Linked DNA regions of Microbulbifer sp. A4B17. The protein of the gene in region 2 interacts with the protein of the main gene of each other region in a pairwise test. Links are inferred from orthologs where the notes say so. Each region holds a gene or a part of one and is shown on either strand. Other genes may lie near its edges.

The links.
Region 1: the proteins of dnaQ (region 2) and holA interact in binary tests that used the Escherichia coli proteins (3 or more experiments, as listed by UniProt). The link is inferred for Microbulbifer sp. A4B17 from one-to-one orthologs.
Region 3: the proteins of dnaQ (region 2) and dnaE interact in binary tests that used the Escherichia coli proteins (3 or more experiments, as listed by UniProt). The link is inferred for Microbulbifer sp. A4B17 from one-to-one orthologs.

The regions. Positions count from the first base shown.
Region 1 is NZ_CP029064.1:3,979,162-3,984,638, reverse strand. What follows is about bases 2,607-5,477. They hold holA (DNA polymerase III subunit delta), read right to left. Parts: upstream 4,609-5,477; coding sequence 3,604-4,608; downstream 2,607-3,603. Other genes in these bases: leuS (leucine--tRNA ligase), read right to left, coding at 5,233-5,477; lptE (LPS assembly lipoprotein LptE), read right to left, coding at 4,622-5,146; BTJ40_RS17515 (hypothetical protein), read left to right, coding at 2,607-3,510. Also shown: BTJ40_RS17535 (CsgE family curli-type amyloid fiber assembly protein), read left to right, coding at 1-250; BTJ40_RS17530 (curli assembly protein CsgF), read left to right, coding at 247-657; BTJ40_RS17525 (CsgG/HfaB family protein), read left to right, coding at 698-1,543; BTJ40_RS17520 (hypothetical protein), read left to right, coding at 1,792-2,277; more of BTJ40_RS17515, read left to right, coding at 2,332-2,606. UniProt on the Escherichia coli protein: Part of the beta sliding clamp loading complex, which hydrolyzes ATP to load the beta clamp onto primed DNA to form the DNA replication pre-initiation complex.
Region 2 is NZ_CP029064.1:1,863,030-1,870,485, reverse strand. The notes cover bases 1,843-4,610. They hold dnaQ (DNA polymerase III subunit epsilon), read right to left. Parts: upstream 3,707-4,610; coding sequence 2,978-3,706; downstream 1,843-2,977. Other genes in these bases: BTJ40_RS08475 (class I SAM-dependent methyltransferase), read right to left, coding at 4,201-4,610; rnhA (ribonuclease HI), read right to left, coding at 3,721-4,158; nhaB (sodium/proton antiporter NhaB), read left to right, coding at 1,843-2,879. Outside these bases: BTJ40_RS08495 (hypothetical protein), read right to left, coding at 1-961; more of nhaB, read left to right, coding at 1,344-1,842; more of BTJ40_RS08475, read right to left, coding at 4,611-4,989; gloB (hydroxyacylglutathione hydrolase), read left to right, coding at 5,150-5,929; BTJ40_RS08465 (LysM peptidoglycan-binding domain-containing protein), read left to right, coding at 6,125-7,456. UniProt on the Escherichia coli protein: DNA polymerase III is a complex, multichain enzyme responsible for most of the replicative synthesis in bacteria. The epsilon subunit contain the editing function and is a proofreading 3'-5' exonuclease.
Region 3 is NZ_CP029064.1:1,426,958-1,433,622, reverse strand. What follows is about bases 2,607-6,665. They hold dnaE (DNA polymerase III subunit alpha), read right to left. Parts: upstream 6,326-6,665; coding sequence 2,807-6,325; downstream 2,607-2,806. Other genes in these bases: BTJ40_RS06340 (gamma carbonic anhydrase family protein), read right to left, coding at 6,592-6,665; BTJ40_RS06345 (DUF1289 domain-containing protein), read right to left, coding at 6,384-6,599; BTJ40_RS06355 (acetyl-CoA carboxylase carboxyltransferase subunit alpha), read right to left, coding at 2,607-2,713. In the rest of the region: BTJ40_RS06360 (sugar MFS transporter), read right to left, coding at 1-1,203; more of BTJ40_RS06355, read right to left, coding at 1,757-2,606. UniProt on the Escherichia coli protein: DNA polymerase III is a complex, multichain enzyme responsible for most of the replicative synthesis in bacteria. This DNA polymerase also exhibits 3' to 5' exonuclease activity. The alpha chain is the DNA polymerase catalytic subunit.

The sequences.
Region 1 (5,477 bases), 2.1 Mb from region 2 along the record:
TATTACGACTAATTTAGTGGGTTTTGATTACAACCTTACGGTACATGAGAGGCCATCCGCCAGGTGGGGCAGTGTTGTCTGGGTAACCTTTGAGAGCAAGCAGGTTTTTAAGACAGTTATTTATCCAGGGCGTAGAAAATTTGGTGCAATCGTTGAGCAGGCTGCTGCACAAATAAATAACAATGTGCGACAGCAAAGGCTGCAGGACCTTTTATCGCAAAATATTGACTTGGCGGGGGATGAAATATGATGAAAAATTTTCTTACAGCTGTTGTGTTCCTTTTTTCTTTTTCTAATTTAGTGAATGCAACGGAGTTGGTGTATACACCAGTTAATCCTTCGTTTGGAGGAAACCCTCTCAATGGTAATTATTTGCTAAATAATGCCAGTGCACAGAATAGCAAAAAAGACCCTGATGCTAAGAAATCACCTTACTCTGACTCGTCTTCTTTGGATAGATTTACTGATACATTGGAATCACGACTGTTGTCACAACTATTAACAGATGTGGGAAATGGCAATGATGGCACTTTGGTAACCGATGACTATATCGTAAATATTGTCGATCTGGATGGTGAGTTAACAATAACAATTACTGATGCCGTTACCGGCGAAATATCAGAGATTGTAGTAGTGGGTCTCAATCCAAGTAACTAATAAATATTATTTAAATGCTTTGGTTTTGTGGGGTGGTGAGATGTTGTCTCGAATATTTGTTTTTCTAATTATTTTCAGTCTAAGTGGATGCAGTTCCGTCAAGGAAGCACTATTTGGTCCCGGCCAGCAGAAAGCAACGCTGACAGATCGAATGAGTACCTATTCTGACTTAGTCAGTTTACCTGCTCCCAGAGGAAAAATAGTTGCAGCTGTGTATGGTTTTAGTGATCAGACTGGCCAATACAGACCTGCGCCCTCCAGCTCATTCTCTACAGCTGTTACTCAAGGAGCTGCTGCCATGCTGGTCCAGGTCCTAAATGAATCTGGCTGGTTTGTTACGCTTGAGCGCGAGGGACTGCAAAACCTTCTGACTGAGAGAAAGATAATTCGTGCAGCACTAAAGGAGCAGGATAACTCTGCCAGTCCTGTATTTGATCTACCTTCACTTATGTCAGCCAACATTATGCTTGAAGGTGGGATAGTCGGTTACGATACCAATATTAAGACGGGGGGAGCGGGTGCCCGATATTTTGGAATTGGCATTTCTGAACAATATCGTGTGGATGAAGTCACGGTAAATCTGCGTGCGGTGGATGTGCGAAGCGGGCGAGTACTCAGCAGTGTTTTAACTAGCAAAAAAATCTTGTCCAGGCAGGTTCAGGGTGATGTATATACTTTTGTAGAGTATAAACGCTTACTTGAAATTGAAGCTGGTATGACAACTAATGACCCCGCCCAGTTATGCGTTCTATCAGCAATAGAGTCTGCGGTAATTCACCTAATATCCCAGGGGGTGAATGCTAATTTGTGGGCTTTGGAAGATAACAGTCAGTATCCTATGTCTGTCCTTAGTGAATATGCGGCTACTCCAGTTAAAATTTTATAAATCTTTAAAGATATTTAAAAATTGTTGGTGTATATCTCTGTTTTTATATGTAATTTAATGGAATGGAATTTTATTAAATTTTGTGTGTATTAGGTTTATATTCAAGCCTAATACAAAAGTTTTACGTTCCTCTTGCTCTTTTTCATTAAATATAATCTTTCTTCTGATTTAATATTTATTTGTTTTTACCTATAGTTGTTTACGTTGTTTCTTATAGTTGTTAACCGTTCTTTATAGAGAGGTGGTTGGTGATTGCTACAGCTAAACGAGTAACGGCAATTTTATTTCTGTTTCTGGTTTTACCGCTTTCGGTTTGCTGGGCTTCTGATTTAGATGACCACAATGAATTGTCTGCAGGGCAGGGAGCTCTGGATCTTCTCCTGTTAAGGAAAGATTCTATTACGGGTAACCTGGCTCAGGTTTCACAAGTGGGTGATCACAACCTTGCTGAAGTTACCCAGTCTGGCCTTTACAACCAGGCTGTCCTGATACAGGAGGGTGACTCCAATGCGGCGTTGGTGCATCAGACAGGCGATTCTAATTATGCTGCGATATCTCAGTCGGGAGCCTACAACCAAGCTACAGCGATACAGAATGGCGTAGACAATGTGGCTTTAATCAGCCAGGTGGGCTACGGAAACTCTGCAAATATTATTCAAAATGGTGATGGATTGTTTGGTTTTGTCGCGCAGTTCGGTGACGACCATGCGGTGCAACTGGTGCAGTACGATTAAGGCATTGCACTATTTTACTTGTATTTATAATTTTATTCTGAGGGAGATTGATAGATGAAAAAGATTACACTTGCTGCTGCTATTGCTTTGATTGCTAGCGCAGGCCAGGCTGTAGCTGATAGTAACTACGGTGATCAGGTACAGCTCGGTGAGGATAACTATGCAGATGTTACCCAGGTATCTGCCGCTAACAACAACGCTGCCTATCAGTGGCAGGAAGGTAATGATAACGTAGCTACTACATATCAGGCGTCAGCCGATGATAACTACATCGATCAAACCCAACTTGGTAACCGCAACATAGCTTACACGAGCCAAACGAACCAAATGGGCAGTGAGGCTATGGCCTACCAGGATGGGGAAGGTAACTCAGGAACTATCCACCAGTGGACCGGTTCTTACAATAGAGCCTACGCTGCGCAGTTTGGTAGTGAGAATATGATCCACTTGGATCAGTATACTGACTCAAACTTCAGCTATGCCGATATGTATCAGGACGGCAACGACAACATGGGTGTTCTGCAACAGGAAGGTGATGGTAACTATTTCGTCAGCACCCAGGTAGGCGATAATAACGGTGTTTGGAACAGCACATGGTACTCTTCATTTGATGGTTTTGCTGGGGGTCAGGTAGGTGACTTCAACGTGGGTGCTGTCTATCAGTCAGGTGCTGAAAACACTGCAAACCTGATGCAGAACGGTGATATTAACCTGCTCGACCTGTCTCAATCAGGCATTAGCAACACCGCTACTATCCTGCAGCAAGGTGATGCTAACGCTGCTTTTGGTTACCAATCAGGTGCTAACAACGTTGCCAATATTACCCAGAATGAGACCAATAACTTGGGTTATATGGCTCAATCCGGCTTTGATAACACTGCTAATCTTGTTCAAACCGGTGACATGAATAGTGCTGACTTCGGTCAGTATGGCGATGCAAACCTGGCAAATATTGGTCAGACAGGCAACAGCAACTATGCCTATGGTTACAGTGCTGGTGTTGCAAATACTGTAGATATTGATCAGGCGGGAGATTTGAACCTGGCAGATGTTCACCAAGACTTTGGTGGCGATAACCTGATTACTGTGGCTCAAACTGGCTACGAGCATTCCGCTCATGTTGGGCAGGGCGGTTACGAGAATATCGCTACTGTTAATCAGTCCAGTGCATATAATATGGCTAGCATTGAGCAGGTTGGTACCAGCAACGTTGCTACTATCTCCCAGAACTGATTCTAAAAAGTTTCAGATATGAAAAAACCGCCCCAAAGGGGCGGTTTTTTATATATAAAAAGAGAAACTGAGTTTTATCCAGAGTAAGATCGATTAAATGGTTCTCTGTCCGCAAAAATTGAGAGTCAACTCTAATAGCCCTGTCCATGGAGATTGCTGCCCACTTCCCCCTTTGATAGAAACATCTATCGCTCGTGCACGAATTAACAGACTCTCCAGCTGCCTTTTGTTAAGTCTGTGGAGGGCTCCCTGGATCAGTGGTTGTCGCTTTTGTAGCCTGACTAACCTTGCAAGAGGTTGGCCTTGATCCAGTTTTTCCATGATATCGAGAAGGGTGCGAATTTCTCTTGCTATGGCCCAAAGTACAATGGGCGGCTCAATACCTTCAATCCGTAATCCGTCGAGTGTTTTGACAGCCTTAACTGAGTCACCAGATAAAACGGTATCGATTAGGTTAAAGACACTGTAGCGTGCGGAGCTGGTAACACTATGCTCCATCATTTCCCGGGTGATCTCTTGCCCGGGGCTGGAAAGCTTAAGCTTTTCTATCTCCTGGCTTGCGGCAAGCAGGTTGCCTTCTACTCTTTCTGCCAGGATTTGTACTGCTTCGGGTTCGGCTGAGAGGCCTGCTGATGTAAGGCGCTGGTTGATCCAACGGGGCATTTCCTGAATAGTCACAGGCCATACCTGAACCAGTACTCCCGATTGTTCTAAGACCTTGACCCATTTGCTGTTGAGCTGTGATTTATCAAGTTTCGGTAATACCAGTAAAAGCAAAAGATCCTCACTTGCTAGTGAAGCAAACTCTTGCAGGGCTTTACTGCCCTTATCCCCCGGTTTACCTCCGGGCAAACGCAGCTCGACGAGTTTTTTTTCTGCAAAAAGAGACATATTTCCGGCTGAAGCAACCAGCGTGCTCCAGTCAAAATTATGTTCTGCGTGAATAAGTTCTCGCTCGGTGAAACCGTGCTTTTTTGCTGTTGAGCGAACTAAATCGCAGCACTCTTGTACTATTAAGGGCTCATCACCAGTGATAATAAAGATTGGTGATAGGCCCTTTTTTAGATTTTGTGATAATTGATGGGGGTTAACGCGCATTAATAAAACTAACCTAGTAGCTCTTGTCTTCTAATGAGGCATTCACGTCTATGCGTCGTAAGCGGTCGATAATGCGGCCGATAAGCTCCCGTTGCATTTCAGCACGCAACGTATTTTCCTCTTCACTCTTACTGACAATTTCATCGGTATCCCATTCCAAGGTTCGGTAAACATCGGCCTGCGCTTTATTAAGGAGTACTTCTCCACTAGCAGTTCGTACACTGTATATTGCACTGGTAATCAGCTCGTACTCTGAGGCCCGGCCTTCAGAGTCCACAGCTACCGTCAGTTTCCGCTCAGTTTCCTGGTGAATAATCAAAACATAGTCTGATTCTGCAGGAGACTCCGCCATAGGTATACCAGCATTGTTTAGCAGTCGAGTTAATTGATCTGCAATGTCACTGCGGGGATTTTCTGTAGATATATATAGTGTGCTTCCAGGAGGAAAGTTTTTAGGTGCGCCTCTTAGATGCCAGCCACAACCGGCAATGGTGATAGCGAGAAGGAAAATAAAGACTCGACTTGCGATTGTTTTCATAAACTACTTGCCTTGGTCTTGTCGGCTACAGGAAGCTGACTTAAGCGGGCCGGGAGTACAGCTCCCGGCGATCTTATTGTGGGTCTTTACTTGGCGACAATATTTACTAATTTGCCAGGCACTACGATAACTTTACGCACAGTAGCTTCACCGATAAATTTCTGGACGTTTTCATCGGCAAGGGCGAGCTTTTCCAGGCTCTCTTTGTCTGCGTCGGCGGGCGCATCCAGCTTTGCGCGCACCTTCCCATTGACCTGGACTACCAAGGTAATCGAGGTGCGCACCAGTGCTTTTTCATCTACTGCCGGCCAGGGTGCATCAATCAGGGCGC
Region 2 (7,456 bases):
CTGCCGTGATAGCTGTGGCGCCGGGACCACCGAGAGTAGCGCGCTCCCGCTCCAACTCCTCTTCGCTGTAATCCAGGTCCTCAGCGGAGAAAGCCTCCAGTAACTTGCCACCAAAGCCCCCTGGCTTGGAGAGGGTCAGCCAGTACAGGCACTCTTTTAACAGAATCGGGGGCGCAGGCTGGTCTAAAGCTGTATCACATTCTTTCTGCAGAGCCCTCAGCCAACGATCAAACATGCTGAAAACCATCACTCGGGAGCGACTGATGCGCATTTCCTGGGAGGCCATGCCCGCAAGTGCGGCACCTGCTACCACCCACAGACGTCCATTAGGGCGTCCCGTGGTGATACTCGCAATTCTCTCGAGGGCCCTTGACATCATTGTATAAGCCGGACCTCGGGGCTTACCGCGCAACAGTGCCAGCAGCCCGACCTGGTACATATGACGGAATCGACGGACAAAGCTCTTTAAATCTTCCGACATCACCGCAGATGCCCCTGTGCCTGGCACAGAGCCTTCAAGGTTACAGCGAAAGAAATGGCTTTCCGGCACCGGGGGCTGGGACCGAGCTGCGCGTAAATTATTGATGTAAGGAATCAGTAATTCCGGGCGGGCAATGGCACGGCTCTGTACAAAGTCCAGGTAGCGCCCCATGACGTAGAAGCCTGTGCCAAGCGCTTCCATCAATTCTTCCGAGGCTTTCTGGTTACCCTCCAAGACCCCGGTAAGCGCTTTAATTTTCTCTTGGGCAAGGAGTTCTGCGGCCTGGAGCTGCACTATCTGCAGCACCCCGCTGACCTGCCTGAGCGCAGCCAGGCTCTGTTCCAGAGCCTGCTTTTGGGAAGTGTCGGCAGCAAATTTATCTAAATGCGAGGCGGCATTATCGATGGTCGCTACCAACTCATCCTTCACTACATTGACAGAAGTGATATTGATCTTGCGCAATTCAGTCTTTGGCTGCACCGCTGCATTCTTCCTATAATCGAACAAAAAACAACCAGATCAGGATGATACTGGCCTCATTAAGGGCAATTTACCCCAATAAATAAAAGAGTCCACCTTTCGCCAAACAATTTCCACCGAATAATCGACAAATCGCTTGGTGCCTGTGGTGGAGCCCCTAAATTACTTGAATTTTCCGGAAAACCCAGTAGCGTTTGCTACTTTCAAGTTTAAAGCTGTACGTTTTTTTGAGTTAAAGAACAAAAACCAATCAATCAGTACACAATAAACCCGGGGTAGCACCACAGCGATAATTGAGCCCAGGTGTCTATTTCGCATACACCGCCAGCCCCCAAAAATTCCATTTTGACCCACACTAATGGGTTAACCAAGGAAGTAAATGATGAACACTTACAACAATACCATCGCGGCATCCGGCGGCGGATTTGGCCGCGCCTTTGCCGAAAATTTTCTCGGTGAAGCTCCTGATTGGTACAAATTAACGATAGCCGCCTTTTTGCTCCTCAACCCATTAATACTGTATGTGTCGGGGCCCTTTGCAACCGGCTGGGTACTGATTGGAGAATTTATTTTTACCCTGGCAATGGCCCTGAAGTGTTACCCGCTTCAACCCGGCGGACTACTCGCAATTGAAGCGGTATTAATGGGGATGACAAGTACGGATGCCGTTTACCACGAAGTGGTAGAAAATATTGAAGTTATTCTATTGCTGATGTTTATGGTAGCCGGCATCTACTTTATGAAAAGCCTGCTGCTATTTGTATTCACTAAAATTTTGATAAATGTGAATTCAAAATCACTGCTGTCACTACTTTTCTGCGCCGTCGCAGCGGTTCTGTCAGCATTTTTAGACGCCTTGACAGTAACTGCCGTACTTATCGCCGTTGCCGTAGGGTTTTACTCCGTGTATCACAGAGTTGCCTCCCAGCAACCCCACCACCACCATGATCACGACCACTCCAATGATGAAGGCGTGGTGGAATATCACCGCGAAGACCTGGATCAGTTCAGGGCCTATCTTCGCAGCCTTATCATGCACGGTGCGGTGGGCACGGCCTTAGGTGGTGTTTGTACCCTGGTAGGTGAACCACAAAACCTGTTAATTGCGGAAAAAGCCGGATGGGAATTTGTACAGTTTTTCTTGCAGATGGCTCCGGTAACCATCCCAACTTTTTTTGCCGGCCTGATTACCTGCTTTCTGCTGGAAAAAGTGAAGCTATTTGGTTATGGCGCCCAGCTCCCCAGTGCTGTGCGAGAAGTACTGGTTAACTTCTCTAAAGAGGAAGAGAAAAAACGTACCTCTGCACAGGTTGCCGAGCTGTGGATTCAGGGTATTGTCGCTGTGTTACTGGTACTCGCCCTGGCATTTCATGTAGCCGAAGTTGGCATAATCGGCTTGATGATTATCGTTTTACTGACGTCTTTCAATGGCGTCGTCCAGGAAGCCCGGATTGGTCACGCATTTGAAGAAGCCCTTCCCTTTACTGCACTGCTCGTGGTTTTCTTCGCAATTGTTGCAGTGATCCACCAGCAGCATCTCTTTGAGCCGGTAACCAACTTTGTGCTTGCACAAAAACCTGAGCAACAACCAGGATTACTTTTCCTGGCAAACGGCATCTTATCAATGATCAGCGACAATGTTTTTGTGGCGACGGTTTATATCAACGAAGTTAAGGCAGCCCTCACTGCAGGCGATATCACCCGGGAGCATTTTGATAAGCTGGCCATTGCAATCAATACCGGAACAAACCTGCCCAGTGTTGCCACCCCGAATGGACAAGCTGCGTTTTTATTCCTGCTGACTTCAGCCTTGGCTCCGCTAATACGCCTGTCTTACGGCCGCATGGTGATCATGGCTTTGCCCTACACCATCGTACTGAGTATTGTTGCTTTGATTTGTGTGATTTACGCAATCTAAGGAAAGGTCGCAATAGAGAGAACCTGAATGGGAGTCGGCTGGTCCGCTCCCACTCAGCAGAGTATCAAGGCCATTGAGAGTACTTACTCTCTGGCTTCTTACCAGAAATGTTTACCCGCTGATTTTTCCAGCAGGCCCAGCATAGATTGATGGGCTTCCGCCTCCTGTGGCGTAGCTCGAGCAACCAACAAAGGCGCCCGATCGGCAGATAGACGACGGATAGTTTCTCCGGGGGACTCTTTCTCCACCTGCTTGCCTTCCTCCCCCTCCTGAGAATCCCCTCCCTGTGCCAATACCAGATCAGTCTGGCCGCCGGTCATCATTAGATAGACGTCGGCGAGAATCTCCGCATCGAGCAAGGCGCCGTGCAAATCCCGTTGGGAGTTGTCGACAAAGTAACGCTTACACAGGGCGTCCAGGTTATTCTTCTGTCCAGGGTGCTTTTCCCTGGCCATTGTCAGGGTATCCAAAACCCCACAGTGCGCATTTACATTGCGCCAGCGCGGATTACCCAGAAGTCTCAACTCAGCATCGATAAAACCTACGTCGAAGGGTGCATTGTGAATGACCAGCTCTGCACCTTCGCAGAAAGTCATAAATTCTTCGGCGACCTGAGCGAATACGGGTTTGTCAGCCAGGAATTCATTAGTGATTCCGTGGACCTCAATTGCCCCGTCTTCCACTTGGCGCTGAGGATTGATGTACTGGTGGTAGTGACGACCAGTCAACTTTCGATTGACCAGCTCTACACAACCAATTTCAATAATTCTATGGCCGCTTTTTGGGTCGAGACCTGTTGTCTCAGTATCAAGAACCACCTGACGCATTTTTATTTTCTCCCTCAGGACTCCAGTTCATCGACACCGCGATTTGCCAACTGGTCAGCCCGCTCATTACCTGGATGACCCGCATGGCCTTTTACCCAGTGCCACTGCACCTCATGCTGTGAAACACTGTCATCCAACTGTCGCCACAAGTCCGCATTTTTTACAGGCTTCTTACTGGCCGTCTTCCAGCCATTCTTCTTCCAGTTATTTATCCAACCGGTAATTCCCTGCCGCAAGTACTGCGAATCGGTGTGCAAATCAACTTTACAAGGCTGCTTAAGAGCTTCCAAAGCTTTTATCGCAGCCAACAACTCCATGCGATTATTAGTAGTGTGAGCCTCTCCACCAAACAATTCTTTCTCCCGCTCGCCGTAAACCAACAAGGCTCCCCAACCGCCAGGACCGGGGTTACCGCGACAAGCGCCATCCGTATAGATAGTAATTTGTTTCAAAACTTACGCCAAAAGTAGAAATGAGGCCGATCTTAAGTGAAATCAGCGCTTTTGATGCTTCCCGCGCGCTGCGACGCGAGGGCTCGACGGGGTGGCAACCAGAGCGGGCTTTCTCTCGGCCCGCCAGTTAATTTTAATAGTGCGAACACGTGCCACTTCTTTGCGGGCGACTATGATGTAAAAGCCTCCCCAAGGCAAGTGCATCCGGGAACCGGCACGCTCCATCCAGGCCGTCTTGGATAGCAACTCCTTTTGCTGTAGCGGCAAGCGGAAGAATCCTCTATCTACCCTTTCAGCTTGCAGGTCCAGCAGGTTCATCCAGTCGGCAACACGCGCCGCTCTCAGTTGATTTCCACGCTGGTAGGCTCCCCTGGAAAACAACAAGCGGGACAGGCCTAGCAGGGAAAATGGATTGAACCCGATCAGCAGCATATGACCACCGGGTATCAATACCCTGGCCGCTTCCCGCAATACCTGATGGGGGTGACTGGAGAAATCCAGTAGGTGGTGCAGTAATACTACATCGATTGAATCGGATGGGAGTGGAAGCTGCTCGAACTCAACTACTGCGGCTCCTCCCTGCTCCGCTGTTGCCCCTAGACGAAAACGGTGATTGATACGACTGGAGGCCGCAAAGTCAACAGATTGAATCACGCTAGCCTGTAAAAGGTGGTAGCCAAAAAAGCCCTCCACTAGAGGTTGGGCTAACGCAAGTTGCTGAGAGAGAATTTCCTCACCCAGTGAACTGGAAAACCAATGGGACAGCGCCGGGCAGACCTTACCAAGAGGGGATGGCTCCTCATCATTACCAGGTCTGTACTTACCGGTCATCATATCTCCATAGATCTATTCGACTACGTTATTATCATTCTACACTCGGTTGATCCTGCCAGGACCTCACACTGAGTAGAACAGCCCTAATGCAACAATTCTCACCACTTTCACTCTTCCATGATATCGTTCTTCTATTCAGTGAGAAAACGACCCGACTATGCTATCCATCTCGCCAATTCCAGCCTTCAATGACAACTATATCTGGCACCTGCAAAAAGATGGTGAACACTGGGTAGTCGATCCCGGCGATCCAGAGCCCGTTGTAAAGGCTTTGCGAGGGGATAAGCTCACCGGCATTCTTATAACCCATCATCATTTTGACCATACTGGCGGCATCGAAAAGCTCTACCGCCTTCACCAGTGCCCTGTCTATGGGCCCGAAAGCGTGCCCGGTGTCACCCACCCAATCGCAGGCGGAACTTCCTTACAGATACTCGACATGCCCATCCAGGTACTCGCCGTTCCAGGGCACACTCTAGACCACCTGGCTTTGGTTTTGAATGAAACCACAGCTGCCGACGGGGAACAAATACACCTTTTTTGCGGTGATACTCTCTTTTCCGCTGGATGTGGCAGGTTATTCGAAGGCACTCCTGAGCAGATGTATCTCTCTCTACAAAAACTCAGCAAGTTACCTCCAGCAACTTTCGTTTATCCTGCACATGAGTACACACTCGCCAACCTGAGGTTTGCCCAAACGGTAGAGCCTGAGAACCAAGCCATTGCCACAAGGGTTTCCCAGTGCAAAGCGTTGCGAGCAAACGACAAACCAACTTTACCCTCAACCATCGCCCTCGAACTGGACACAAACCCGTTTCTTCGCTGCAGGTATCCAGAAGTCAGGCAAGCAGCAGCCCATTCAAAAGCGGATTTATTTAACGAAAACGATGAGGTTGACGTTTTTGCACGCTTGCGCGGCTGGAAGGATAACTTCTAAGCACCCAACTTCACCTAAACTCCCTCTGACTGGATGATAAACTACCAATTCGTATACTTTTTACCCGGCAATATTGACCGAAACTAATTTGCCTAATTAGAATCAAAAGTAATCGACCAAATGCCTGACGCTTTACCAATAATTGTTCTGATATGCGTCAGGATGAATTACAAGAAAGACTCGCGGATATCACACATGGTTCACAAGAATTTTGCCGTAGCATTATTAGCTGCTGCGGTAGGAGCCTGCTCGCAATTACCGGAACAGGGCTCTGCGCCCGCAACTGAAAATATCCCTGCAGAGGAAACCTCTGTCGCGAGTGACCCTGTTGTTAAAAAACACGAACCCACAAAGGCCGCCCCTCCCCCCGTGGACATCTGGGCCCGACTGCGCCAAGGGTTCGCTTTGGATCATCACACCAGTGATCCGAAGGTAAAGGAATATATTGCCTACTTCGCCCGCAATGAGGGCTATATGGCTCGGGTAACCGAGCGCTCCCGTCGCTATATTTTCCATGTTGCCGAACAGCTGGAACAGGCAAACCTGCCCCTTGAACTGGCATTGCTGCCTATTGTTGAAAGCGCCTACGACCCCTTCGCCTATTCCCATGCCCGGGCTTCCGGTATGTGGCAGTTTATCCCGGCTACCGGTCGCTCATTTGGACTCGAGCAAAACTGGTGGTATGACGGACGCCGCGATGTCCATGAATCCACCCAGGCTGCTGCAAAGTATTTCAACTACCTGCACGATCGCTTTGATGGGGACTGGGAGCTGGCACTCGCTGCTTACAACGCCGGTGAGGGAACGGTTCGCAGAGCCGTAGAGCGCAATCGTCGCAACGGGCTTGGCACCAGTTATTGGGATCTCAAACTGCCGCGGGAAACCAAGCGCTATGTACCCCAGTTGCTGGCTCTGGCCGAGGTTATATCCCGCCCGGACCATTACAAAATCCCACTGCATGATGTCTCCAATGAGCCCTACTACGCCCGTGTCGATGTAGGCAGTCAGATCGATCTGGCCCAAGCTGCAGAACTTGCAGAAATTGAGATTGAAGAGCTGTACCTACTGAACCCAGGCTATAACCGCTGGGCAACCGACCCCAACGGAAACCACCAACTACTGATTCCAATAGAGACCCAGGAAAAGTTTGAGAGCGCCCTGGCACAACTTCCCAAGGAAGAGAGGGTAAGCTGGCAGCGCTACACCATTGCCCGAGGCGACACTCTTTCCACTATCGCTCGCCGCTACCAGACCACCGTGGGAGCGATACGCGAGACAAACAAACTGCGCAACAATAATATTCGCGCCGGTAAAACACTGTTAATCCCCAGCGCATCGGGCCCTGCGGGACAGTATGCCTACGCACTCGATCAGCGAGTTAAACGCAAGCAGTCTTCCGGCAAGGGCCAGAAAGTTAATTACACTGTACGCCCTGGCGACAGCCTTTGGGGGATTTCACGCAAGCTGGATGTGACCGTAAAGCAACTGGCCAGCTGGAACAGCATGGCACCGGGAGACACCCTGCGC
Region 3 (6,665 bases), 440 kb from region 2 along the record:
GAAGATCGGCAGAACGAACGCCAATTGGATACCAATTTGGTCAGCCAGAAGCCCCTGTAACAACGGCACAATGGCACCGCCTACAATGGCCAGGCATAAGATTCCGGAGCCCTGACTGGTCGATGGGCCCAGCTTGGCCAGCGCCAAACTAAAGATAGTCGGGAACATAATAGAGTTGCACAGACCCACAGCCAGTACCGCCCACATCGCCAGATAGCCGCTACCCGTAACAGTAATCAACAACAATACACAGGAGCCGATAGAGCAGATTGCGAGCACTTTGCCAGCAGAGATAAAGCGCATAATTAAAGCGCCGGCAAAGCGACCAACCATAGCGCCACCCCAATACAGGGAGATATAGAAGGCGGCTTCAGATTCTTCCAAACCGGCGATGGAATCCTCAGCGATAAAGTTCACCAGGAAGCTGCCGATAGAGACTTCGGCACCTACGTAGACAAAAATAGCGATCGCGCCCAACACCAAGTGACGGTAGCTCCAGGCGGAAGCGGCTTCAGTATTGGAAACAGACTCAGAAGTTGCACTACTGACAATTGCTGGCAAATTCAAAAATGCGAAGACGATAGCCAGGATCGCCAACGCGGAGGCCAGGATCAGGTAGGGAACTTCAATAACAGCAGCACTGGCAGCACCCGCTGCAACGCCGGCAGCTGGTAAAATCAGCAATGCACCAAATTGAGGGGCGATAGTAGTGCCCAGGGAGTTAAAGCCTTGGGTCAGGGTCAGGCGGCTGGGCGCCGTGCGCTCATCGCCCAGTGCTGTTACATAAGGATTGGCGGAAACCTGTAAAATAGTAATACCGGAAGCCAGAATAAACAGTGCACCGAGGAACAGTGCATAGACTTCCATTCTTTCAGCGGGGATAAACAGCAAACAGCCTACCACCGAAATACTTAAGCCGGTCACAATCCCTTTCTGATAACCAATTTTACTGACCAGGGCACCGGCAGGCAGGGAAACTAGGAAATAAGCACCAAAAAAGCAGAACTGCACCAGCATTGCCTGGGCATAGTTCAGCTCGAAAATTCCTTTCAAGTAGGGAATCAAAATATCATTCAGGCAGGTGATAAAGCCCCACATAAAAAATAGTGAGGTCAGCGCCACCAGGGCAAACCTGTGCCCCGACTGGTCACCCGTCGGTATCTGTGCAGCTTCCGTTGCTGTATTACTCTGCATTATTGCCATAATTATTAATCCTGAGACTTCAGCTCACAGGTCTCTCCGGTCGATATTTTTATCCGAGCAAACCTGTGCCTATTGCACCAATCTTTATTGTTGGTACTTTCTATCATGGAGGCAGCGCCGCCTCAGAGGGCTTTTCGATAAGGGGGTTCAAAATGGAGGCAGCGTGGACATACAGCGGCCGTCAAGCTCCAGACTGCCTGCTACCAGGCCAGTTGCGCCGCTCTCTCAACGGCTTCTCTCGAAAGAGTAGATCAACCTGTTTGAGTACGTTATTTCCCTCCAAGACTTCCCGGGAGTCCAATAACCTATCTACATTGACAACCCTGACCACAAAGCGGTCTTGTAAATAATGGGTTTTTCAGACAGAAGGACAGCGAAAGGGAAAACTCAATCGCGCGGAAAATGGCACACAATCGCTAGTATCTATGAGTAGGGAAAGAAGGGGATAGGAAGGAAACACCAGCCGCGCACAAGAGCAATAAATTTATACACTTGGCGCGGCGGGAAAGGATCAAGGGAGCCTCTGAACAACTCCCTAAATCAAAAAAGCAGCTTAGGAAACGATATTGCCGTAGCTCATCAGGCGCTGATAGCGCTTCTCCAGCAGCTCATCGATGGGGATGCTGCTCAGCTGGTCCAGCTGCTCACTGAGACGGTCTTTGAGGCTATTGGCTATTGCATCCGGGTCGCGGTGAGCGCCACCGAGAGGTTCGGGGATGGTTTCATCCACAATACCCAACTCTTCCAACACGCTGGAAGTCACCCCCATCGCCTCAGCGGCCAAAGGCGCTTTCTCGACAGTTTTCCAGATGATGTTGGCGCAACCCTCAGGGGAAATCACAAAGTAGGTGGAGTACTGCAGCATGTTCAGCTGGTCACCCACACCTATCGCCAGTGCGCCACCGGAGGAACCTTCACCAATTACGGTACAAATAATCGGCGTGCGCAGGCGGGACATCACTGCCAGGTTCTGGGCAATGGCTTCACTGATTCCGCGCTCCTCACTGTCGATACCTGGATAGGCTCCCGGAGTGTCGATCAGGGTCAGAACCGGCATTTTAAAGCGCTCGGCCATTTCCATAACACGCAGGGCTTTGCGGTAACCTTCCGGCTTAGGCATACCAAAGTTGCGCGCAACCTTCTCGTTTACAGAGCGGCCTTTCTCTTCACCAATCACGGCTACCGGCTTGCCATTTAAGCGCGCGATACCGGCGATAATCGCCTTGTCGTCACCAAAGTGGCGGTCGCCGTGCAGCTCATCCCAGTCGGTAAACAAGCGCTCGATATAGTCCTTTGAGTAGGGACGTTGCGGATGGCGGGCTACCTGTACTACCTGCCACGGGCTCAAATCGGAGTAGATGGACTCAGTCAGGGTTCTACTCTTCTCCCGCAACCGGGTAACTTCATCGGCGATATTCAGCTCGTTATCATCACCCACAAGCTGCAGCTCTTTTATCTTGCCTTCCAGCTCTGCAATGGGCTGCTCAAACTCGAGAAAATTAAAATTCATGAAATCTGCGCCTTTAACTCTTTTTGTTACCACCGGGCTATCACAGCGGCATAGCTTAACTGTACAGAACCAGCCAGTCGAGCCTGGTAGACTTTAACGCCGTTCTGCGTATTGAAGCGCCACCTGCTCACGCCCCAGAAGCTCTCTGAGGGACTGAATCATCTGGTCATTCGGTTCTACGTTCCACTGCGGCGGCAGTCGGTACAAGCCCCGGGCATCGTGGCGGGAAACCTCAAGGCTCACCCCGCACTGACCACCGGTATAGGGTTGCAGGCATGCGGCCAGCCGCTTGGCCAGCCCCGGTGCCACACTGCCGCTATCCACTCGCAAACGCACCCCGGTCACCCGGCTCTGGCGCAGCTCATCGAGCGTGGAAACGCTGTTCACTGTCATCTTCAGGCCGCCGCTGTAATCGTCAGTGGCAACCGGTCCATCCAATACCAGCAATGCATCTTTGGCCAACTTGTCTCTATGTTCGCCAAAGGCCTCGCTGAACATGGCCGCTTCAATACGGCCACTGCGGTCATCCAGGGTAACAATAGCCATGGAATCACCGCGTTTTGTTTTCATTACCCGCATCGCCACAACCAGGCCCGCAACTTTTTGCGATTCCCGGCCGGGTTTCAAATCGGCGATTCGCGCCTTCACCAGGTGTTGTAACTCACCGGCATACTCGTCAATCGGGTGCCCGGTGAGATACAGACCCAGGGTATTCTTTTCGCCTTCCAGGCGCTCGCGGATACTCCAGCAGCGTGTGCGACGGAAATCCTCGTACACATCGCCTTCCGATGCCTGGGGCACCACTTCGCCAAACAGGTCCATCATGCCCGCATTGGCATTGGCCTTTTGCTGTTCCGCCGCTTTTACCGCTTCATCCAGCGCGTTAAACAACACTGCGCGGGAGTAATCCAAGCCGTCGGCACCATTGGTATCCGGGCCTATGCTGTCCAGTGCCCCAGAGCGCACCAGTGCCTCCAGCGCGCGCTTGTTCACCTTGCGTGGGTCAACCCGCGAGCAGAAGTCGAACAAGTCAGTAAAGGGACCACCCTCTTCCCGCGCCGCAATAATATTTTCAATCGGACCTTCACCCAGGCCCTTAATCGCACCGAGACCGTAGATAATGCGATTGTCGATATCCACCGAGAACTGGAAGCTACCCAGATTCACATCTGGCGGCACCAGCACCAGCTCCATGGCTCGGCACTCTTCGATAAAGGTCACCACCTTATCGGTCTTATCCATATCCGAAGACATGGTCGCCGCCATAAACTGGGCGGGATAGTGCGCTTTCAGCCAAGCGGTCTGGTATGACACCAGTGCGTAAGCCGCAGAGTGCGATTTGTTAAAACCATAGCCTGCGAACTTCTCTACCAGGTCGAAGATCTTAATCGCAAGTTCGGGGTCAATTCCTTGCTCTTTTGCCCCATTTTCAAAAGTGGCCCTCTGTTTGGCCATTTCCTCCGGTTTCTTTTTACCCATCGCACGACGCAACAGGTCGGCACCACCGAGGGTATAGCCCGCCAACTCCTGGGCGATCTGCATAACCTGTTCCTGGTAAACAATAACCCCGTAAGTGGGCTCCAGGATCGGTTGCAGTTTTTCGTGCTGGTATTTGGCATCCGGGTAGGCCACCTGGGCGCGACCGTGCTTACGGTTAATAAAGTCATCAACCATGCCCGATTGCAGCGGGCCCGGACGGAACAGGGCCACCAGGGCGATCATATCTTCCAGGTTGTCCGGCTGTAGGCGCTTGATCAGGTCCTTCATACCCCGGGATTCCAGCTGGAATACCGCCGTGGTCTCTGCTCTTTTAAGCATTTTGAAGGTTTCTTCATCGTCCAGCGGTAGCGCAGCAATATCCAGGGGTTCCTCACCCTCACGCGCACGGGTCTCGTCCACCATGCGCTTGGCCCAGTCGATGATGGTCAGCGTCCGCAGGCCGAGGAAGTCGAACTTCACCAGGCCCGCATCTTCCACATCGTTTTTATCGAACTGGGTTACCAGACCCGCGCCGGTCTCATCACAGTAGAGCGGCGCAAAGTCGGTAAGCTTGGTGGGGGCGATAACCACACCACCGGCGTGCTTACCCACGTTACGGGACACACCTTCGAGTTGCAGGGCCATCTCCCAGATTTCCTGGCCCTCATCGTCGTGGTCGAGGAATTCCCGCAGGATCTCTTCCTGGTCGAAAGCCTTTTGTAGGGTCATGCCCACATCGGGGGGAATCATTTTGGACAGCTTGTCGGCGAGGCCGTAGGACTTGCCCTGCACCCGCGCCACGTCCCGCACCACCGCCTTCGCGGCCATGGTTCCGAAGGTGATAATCTGGCTCACCGCCTGGCGACCATAGTTGTCCGCAACGTAGCCAATTACCCGATCGCGCTTCTCCATACAGAAGTCGATATCGAAGTCAGGCATCGAAACCCGCTCCGGGTTCAGGAATCGTTCGAACAGCAGGTCGTATTGCAGCGGGTCCAGATCGGTAATGTCCAGCGAGTAGGCCACCAGGGAGCCGGCACCGGAACCCCGCCCCGGACCCACCGGGATATCGTGGTCTTTGGCCCACTGGATAAAGTCCATTACGATCAGGAAGTAACCGGGGAATCCCATCTGGATAATGATATCCAGCTCAAAGCGCAAGCGGTCTTCGTAGACTTGGCGGCGCTCGGCATAGTCCGCAGCGGACTTGTCGAGGATGGTGGCGAGGCGCCGCTCCATACCTTCATAGGAGACCTTTTCGAAGAACTGGTCTTCGGTCATACCCTCGGGAATCGGATATTCCGGCAGGAAGTATTTACCCAGCTGGATCGGTGCGGAGCAGCGCTTGGCGATCTCCACGGTGTTTTCCAGGGCTTCGGGAATATCGCCAAACAGCTCCCACATCTCTTCCGGTGTGCGGAAATACTGCTGCGCAGAATAACGGCGTTCGCGACGAGGGTCATCGAGAGCGCGGCCTTCGTGAATACAGACGCGCACCTCGTGGGCCTCGAACTCGCTCTCATCCATAAAGCGCACGTCGTTAGTGGCTACCACTGGCAAGTTCAGGTTCTGGGCCAACTTCACCGCCGAGTGCAGGTAGTCCTCATCGCCGGCGCGACCGGTGCGCTGTAATTCCAGGTAGTAACGGCCGGGAAATAACTCCGCCCACTCCCGTGCCAGCTCCTCTGCCTGGGCGCGGCGCCCCGCTACCAGGGCACGGCCCACATCGCCGTACTTGGCACCGGACAGCATCAGTACCCCTTCGCTGTACTCCTTAACCCATTCGCGCTTGATATAGGCATTACCGTGGTACTGGCCCTCCATCCAGGCGCGGGAAATCAGCTCGGTAATATTGCGGTAACCATCGGCGTTCATCGCATAGAGCGTGATCAGCGTTGGCTTGCCCTCACCGCCTTCGCTGAGCCAAAAATCCGCTGCGGTAATCGGCTTGATACCGGAACCCAAACAGGCCCGGTAGAATTTAATCTGCCCGTAGAGGTTGCACTGGTCGGTAATCGCCAGGGCTGGCATTTCCAACTCCTGGGCGCGGGCGATGGCCGGCTTGATTCTTACCAGGCCATCGATCAGGGAAAATTCTGAGTGAATTCTTAGGTGGACAAAGGGTTGGGTCATAGTCGCATTTAGTTCCGGGCCCTGCGAGGCCCGGCCCCGACAAAGCGCTATCGATTGTTTACCAGATTCGGCCCATTTGCCGCGCGCGCTCGGTGCAGAGCTTTAACACTGCACGGCGCTCATCATTGTTCATGGAGCCCCAGCGGCTGATTTCGTTACCACTGCGAAAACAGCCCTCGCACAGGTCCTGCTCATTCAGGGCACATACGGAGATACAGGGGGATTTCACCGGGCGCTCTTTCGGCTCCACGGTTTTTACCGGTTGTTCAGACATCATTAGCCTCAAGCGGGACCAGTTCACTGGCGAAATGTTTGCCGTTGGCCGCATAGTGATCGCTGC